Regions from separate parts of the Lactiplantibacillus sp. C232 genome, predicted to be linked through region 2. Evidence: predicted binding sites of a transcription regulator. Region 2 holds the regulator's gene; the other holds the start of a gene.
What was found. Region 2 encodes NrdR, which represses ribonucleotide reductase genes. Its sites were predicted from a motif close to ACACNATATATNGTGT; they were not measured.
Positions count from the first base shown of each region.

Region 1 (3,422 bases), 170 kb from region 2:
GCAACCAGCTAACACAAGGTGCCAGCCGCGTGGCTACGGGTCTTCAATCTGCACAGACCAACCTACCCAGCTTAACAACTGGCATCTCACAGTTAGTTACGGGCAGTCAACAAGTCACCACTGGCTTACATCGACTCGGCACAACGGGTATTGCACTCGCTAATGGCAGTCAGCAACTCACTAGTGGCAATGGGCAATTAGCCACCGGAGCTCAGCAACTAGCCGTGGGTGCTAACCAAGTTACAACCGCTGGTAATAAGATTCAAACTGGTAACCAAGCATTAGCGACCAAATTAGGAACGGCCGCAAGCAAGGGGAATCTCAATCCATCAAAACTGACGTATCAACAAGTTGCCAAACCCGTCACTACAACTCACCAGGACCGTGATGATGTACCAAACAACGGTACTGGTATGGCGCCGTATATGTTAAGTGTCTCGTTATTTGTCGGCGCGCTCGCCCTCAATATGATGTTTGATATGTATACCCCACGCAAACACCCGCAATCGGCACTGGATTGGTGGAGTAGCAAGGCCAGCATCATGCTCGTCTTTTCAATCATGGAAAGTACGATTATGCTCGGCTTGATGATGTTAATCAACGGACTCAGCCCGATTCATCCGTTTGCCACTTGGTTGTTACTCACGCTAACGGCGCTACTCTTCATGACGATCGTCGCTTGGCTTAACCTTGTCTTCGGCAAAGCTGGCGCCTTCTTCAGTATGGTACTACTAGTCTTACAGCTCGGTGGTTCAGCCGGAACGTATCCAATTCAGCTGTCAGGTCACTTTTTCCAAACAATCCACCCGTGGTTACCAATGAGTTACAGCGTCAACGGCTTGCGGCAGACCTTGATGACTGGTAATTCTGCTCTTCCTGAGATGGGCGTCTTAGCACTGATTCTAATGCTGTTTATTGCTCTGACCTGGTTGTTCTTTATCCGTCGTTACCCTCGGCTGGCTCAAATTGACTTTGAAGACCCCGTCGCCGTCAAAGCCACTCAGAGTAAGTTAGCCACGTTGGTTCGGCGAAAGGCTCAAGCTAAAGCATCTGACAATAAAACGAATTAGTTATTTGGATTTATGATCTCGAAACACTGCCAAAACGACTTTCTCTATATCAGAGAGAGTCGTTTTTAGCAGCTAACTAAGTTGACGACTTTACCCAAATGGTGCTGTTAATTCTGATTCGCTGGTCAACACCATAACCTACTACCATATTATTAGTATTCGTGAAAATCCCTACTAATATTGAAACGACTTCCCCATTACTTGAGACTGCTTTTCACAGACTCATTTTGACCGGATGTCACACACGCTAAGTCACCTAACTTGTCAGTCAACAGCCCAACCAGCTAAAACCATTAACTAGTCTCAAATGCACCACAACAATCATTCATAACAACATTAAGTCACTATCCAAACAAAACTAATCATGATACCACCTCAAATTAGTATGGGTATGCTTTAGTTAGGGACAAGCTTACGGTTAAATTAGATTGGTATATTGATTGAGTCAGCGTTTGATTTTGGCTATACTGTTAACAGTCAATTAATAAAGGAGTGCGAGTCGCATGATCAAAGAATTCAAGGAATTTATTGCCCGCGGTAACGTGATTGATTTGGCCGTTGGGGTTATTATTGGGTCCGCTTTTACGGCCATTGTTAAATCGTTGACAGACAACTTAATTAATCCACTGATTGGGATTTTCTTAGGCAAAGTTGATTTATCCAATCTAAAGTTCAGTATCGGTGATGCTACCTTTAAGTACGGGTCCTTTCTAAATGCCATCATTAATTTCTTCATCGTCGCCATCGTCGTTTTCATTCTGGTGAAAATTATTAATAAAGTGGTTAAAAATGAACCAGAAGAACCCGAGGAAGAAGAAGTCGATGTTTCCGCGCAATATCTAGAAGAAATTCGTGATTTATTAAAGGAACAGGCTAAAAAATAAGTGAAAATAGCTCCCAAGCAAATTTTTCATTAAAAGTCTATATGGTATTAAAACTTTTTTTGAGATACAATATATTGTGCAATTTTTTATAAAGAGGGGCTATCATGGTGATAATAACAGCAGGAATGATTGGGGTCGGCAAAACCACGTTAACGGGGTTAATTGCTGACCACCTTGGAACTAAGGCATTTTACGAACCGGTTGGCGACAACCCCGTATTGCCACTTTATTATTCGGATCCTAAGAATTACGGGTTCCTATTACAAATCTATTTCCTCAACAAACGTTTTGCAATGATCAAGAAGGCATTGGCCGACGATAACAACGTCCTCGACCGCTCCATCTATGAAGATGCCCTCTTCACCAAAGAAAACAACGCTGAAGGAAACATCTCTGACACTGAATTGAATGTTTACTTGCAACTACTAGACAATATGATGACCGAATTGACTGAACTGCCTAAGAAGGCACCAGACTTGATGGTCTACTCTGAAACTGACTTCGATACGATTCTTTACCGGATCAAGAAGCGTGGTCGCGACTACGAACAGTTCGACCACAACCCTGAACTGGAATCTTATTACTATAAGATGTGGACCGCTTATCGGAAATGGTACGATGAATACGATGCTAGCCCTAAAATGAAGATTGATTTACAACAGTACGACTTGGAAAAACCTGCTAACCAACAAGCAGTGCTGGCTCAAATCGATTCTGAATTAGGCAAGATTCGCAATCCAACCACAGTTTAATTAATCATGCTAAAAGCGCCAGTCCCGATAATGGGGACTGGCGCTTTTATTGCGCACAATCTAGCGAGCAAACAATACAGAAACTTCTTAATGACTCGCGACCAGCTAACTAGGTAGCGCGGGTAGTGTCGCATTACCAAACGACAATCTTTGAATGCCGCACTAGCACAATTGCGCTCGATTACATGGCTGCCCGGACTTGTTGGGCTAACTCAAAGTTATTGGTAATCACCGCATTGACCGAGGCTGCGAACAATTGTTGCATTACGATTGGCTCATCCACTGTCCAAACCCGTTCAGCAACATGGTGTACAGGTTGATAGTGTTCAAGATGCACCCCTTCTAAGTGTTCGTGAGTCGCAAACTCATCCGGATTACCCAGACGCGCTGAAGTCAAAAAAGCATATTTCTGGCTGGCATCAATGGCGTAGGCCCGCTGTAAACTCTTCAGATTAAACGACGAAAAAACGACCGGATAAATTAAGTCAGTCTGCCGGACCATCCGTAGCACAATCCGCTCGATATCAAGATAATAGTGTCGATCAGTCTTCAACTCAAGGTTCAAGTGAACGGGCTCTCCACTCACTAAGTTTAAAAATTCTTGTAAGGATGGGACGGGCTCTCCATTTGCTAATTCAAATCTACGCAACTGTTCGAAGGTCAGATCCGCAATGGCCCCTTGCCCATTAGTAGTTCGATCGATTCGTTCGTCATGC
Region 1 covers NZ_JAMSKZ010000001.1:47,032-50,453, reverse strand. Annotated here, with positions in the region: gene MZO41_RS00230 (YhgE/Pip domain-containing protein) at 1-1,070, shown strand, start outside; gene mscL (large-conductance mechanosensitive channel protein MscL) at 1,574-1,954, shown strand; gene MZO41_RS00220 (deoxynucleoside kinase) at 2,059-2,706, shown strand; gene MZO41_RS00215 (glycerophosphodiester phosphodiesterase) at 2,888-3,422, opposite strand, start outside.
Region 1: the regulator NrdR is predicted to act here: its motif matches at 2,019-2,034, upstream of MZO41_RS00220 (deoxynucleoside kinase).

Region 2 (3,422 bases):
ATTGATCGGCGGGGGAAGTATTTGTTGTTTCGCTTTAGCAATGGTCTGACGATGGTGTCGCATTTGCGGATGGAAGGCAAGTATAATGTTGTACCGCGTGGTGAAGATCAAGGTAAACACACGCACGTGATCTTCCATCTGACCGATGATCGTGATTTGCTGTACAACGATACGCGTAAGTTCGGGCGAATGACGCTCGTGCCGACCGGTGAAGAAAACACGGTGGCGGGATTGCGGACAATTGGCCCGGAACCCGTTGCTGAACAGTTAACACTGGCTTATATGACGGCCACTTTTGGCAAGTCGAAAAAGATGATCAAGCCACTATTGTTGGATCAAAGTAAGATTGCGGGCATTGGGAATATTTACGCGGACGAAACGCTATGGATGAGTAAGATTCATCCAATGCGGCCTGCTAATTCACTAACTACTGATGAGATTGCAACATTGCGCCAAAACATTATTGATGAAATGGCGATGGCAATTAAAGGTCACGGCACCACTGTTCATTCATTTTCAACGGCATTTGGTGAAGCCGGTCAGTTTCAAAATCACTTACACGTCTATGGTCGTGAAGGGGAACCTTGCGAACGGTGTGGCACAATTATTGAGAAAATCAAAGTGGCACAGCGAGGGACCCATTTTTGCCCGTTAGAACAACGGTTGTAGGTGATCAAGATGACAAAGTTGATTGGATTGACTGGTGGCATTGCCACTGGTAAGTCGACTGTTTCTAAGCTGCTGGCAACTAAGTTACCAATCGTTGATGCGGATAAAATCGCGTGGCAGGTTGAAGGGCCAGGCCAACCGACGACCCAAAAGATTGTGGCGCACTTTGGTCAGCAAGCAGTGCTGGCAGACGGGCGACTGAATCGGCCATGGCTTGGCCAGTTGGTTTTTAACGATGCTCAAGCTTTACAAGACTTAACCGCAATTACACGGTTACCGATTCAGTACGCGATGTTCGAAGCGATTGTCGCGGCAAACCAGCAACAGCCCGACGCAATTATTTTAGATGTGCCGTTGTTATTTGAAAGTGGCTGGCAACATGTTTGTGATCAAGTGTTGGTTGTGACGGCATCACCCGCCGTAGTATTGCAGCGGTTGATGGCGCGTAACCACTTATCGCAACAGGCGGCTCAGGCACGAATTGACAGCCAAATGCCACTTGCACAGAAGGTCGCAAGGGCTGACGTTGTCATTGATAACGGGGCCAACATTGATAAAACTAAAGCAGCCGTGTTAAAATGGCTGAAAACTATTACTAAATAAAGAAAAACTGATTGTTAGTTGTTACAAGGGGTGAGAAGTCTATGCAATGTCCACATTGTCATCATAATGGCTCCCGCGTGGTTGACAGTCGACCAACTGATGATGGTCGCGTGATTCGACGGCGCCGGGAATGCGAAAACTGTGGGTTCCGGTTCACAACATTTGAACGGGTCGAAGCCACGCCATTATTAGTCATTAAGAAAAATGGTGCCCGCGAAGAATTCAATCGTGAAAAAGTCTTGCGCGGAATTATTCGCTCGGCCGAGAAACGACCCGTTAGCATGGAAACCATGACGGGCGTCGTTGATGATGTTGAAAATAAGGTCCGGTCACTGGGCGAAAATGAAATTTCAAGCCAAGTTATCGGCGAGTATGTCATGGAGCAATTGGCAGATATTGACGAAATTTCGTACATTCGTTTTGCCAGTGTTTACCGGCAATTCAAGGATATGCACGTCTTCTTGAATGAACTCCAAGATATGATGGAGCGTGATAAGGTCAAACTGGCAAAACCGTCAGCGAAGACGACCCACGCACCTAAACGAAAAAAAGATTAGTTAAAAAGAATGGTGAACAACATGCCAAATGATGAACCCTTAACACCCAAAACTGGGTTAGTGGTCCCGCAAGCACCAGCGCTCAGTGCGGCGCAACAAGCTGTATTGGCGGAATTATACTTGCCACTGATGGGGCCATTGGCATATAGCTTGTACGCGGCGTTACGTAGCTTACAGAGTAGCGAGAATGAGCTGAGCAATCGACGCAGTCACGCGGAACTGCTGGGCATCCTAAATGTGGACTTGCCGACGGTGTTAGCGGCTCGGCGTAAACTTGAAGCAACTGGCTTGTTGCGCAGCTATTATCAACAAGATGAATTGGGTGCCATGTACATTTATCAATTACAAGCACCATTACTGGCGTTACAATTCTTTGCGGATGATCTATTGAGTGTCCTATTGTTAGATACGGTCGGTGAGTTACGTTATCAACAACTTGCTGGCGATTTTGCAGCACAGCCGATTGACTTGACGGCTGCCAAAGACGTGACGGCAAATATCTTAGATGTGTTTCACGTTGATAGTCAAAAAGTTACGACGCCACCTCTTTCAGTGCAAAAGGTGCGCGCCCAATTGGCGGCCAATGAACCGGCCGAGGATCACTCGCCCGTGCTCAGTGACGATGACTTTGACTGGCAACTGTTGGGGCAAATTTTGAAGCAGAACTATGTTGATCTCAAACAGGTTGCGAGTTCACGGCAACTGATCATTACGGAAAGTCGGGTCTACGGCATCAGTGAGATTGAGATGGCTAAGTTAATCAGTGAAGTGGCTAGTTTAACAACGGGTCAGTTTGATGAAAATCAATTGAAATTATTGATTGCGCGGCGCTATGAACGGCCCGCAGTTTCGAGTCAGCAGGTCGCTACGGAAGCAACGGTTGCAACGACGACCACTAAGGATAACAAGGCTTCAGCACAGCTCTCAACGGCTGAGCAGCAACTCGTGACGTATGCTAAGCAGACAGCGCCGTATGACTTTTTATCAGCTTTGAAGCAGGAGAAACATGGTTTTGTGACGAGCGGTGAGAACCGACTAGTTCATGATTTAATTGGTCGGGGGGTATTACCCAATGCCGTCATCAACATGGTGATCTACTACTTATTGCAAAATCGGGAGTTAGCTGCCCTTAATCGTAATTTGCTAGAAACAGTCGCCAATGATTGGCAACAACACGGCATTACGACGCCGGAAGCGGCTTTGATGTATTTGAAGCAACGTAAACAGCCGAAATCAACACCAACACGGCGCAAGAACAATCGACCGACGCGTAAGGAGATTATGCCAAAGTGGGCCCAACAACAGCAACAGACTGAGAGTGGTAAGCAACCAGCTCAGACCGGTAAACAAATTACTGCTGCCCAACGCAAACAGCTTGCTGATCGACTAGCAAAGCTTGAGACAAATTCGGAAAAGGAGGACTAAAACATGGAGAATATCTCAGAAACACTCCGGACGTTAATGAATCGGAAAAACTTGAATCATCGGTATGAGGCGTTAATGACAGCTGTGTACCAAGATCCAGATGTTCGCCAGTTTTTAGCTGCTCATCAAAACGAATTATCTTCGGATGCGCTAGAACGTTCAGCGGCT
Region 2 covers NZ_JAMSKZ010000001.1:220,602-224,023, forward strand. Annotated here, with positions in the region: gene mutM (bifunctional DNA-formamidopyrimidine glycosylase/DNA-(apurinic or apyrimidinic site) lyase) at 1-669, shown strand, start outside; gene coaE (dephospho-CoA kinase) at 679-1,272, shown strand; gene nrdR (transcriptional regulator NrdR) at 1,314-1,829, shown strand; gene MZO41_RS01095 (replication initiation and membrane attachment family protein) at 1,851-3,254, shown strand; gene dnaI (primosomal protein DnaI) at 3,258-3,422, shown strand, end outside.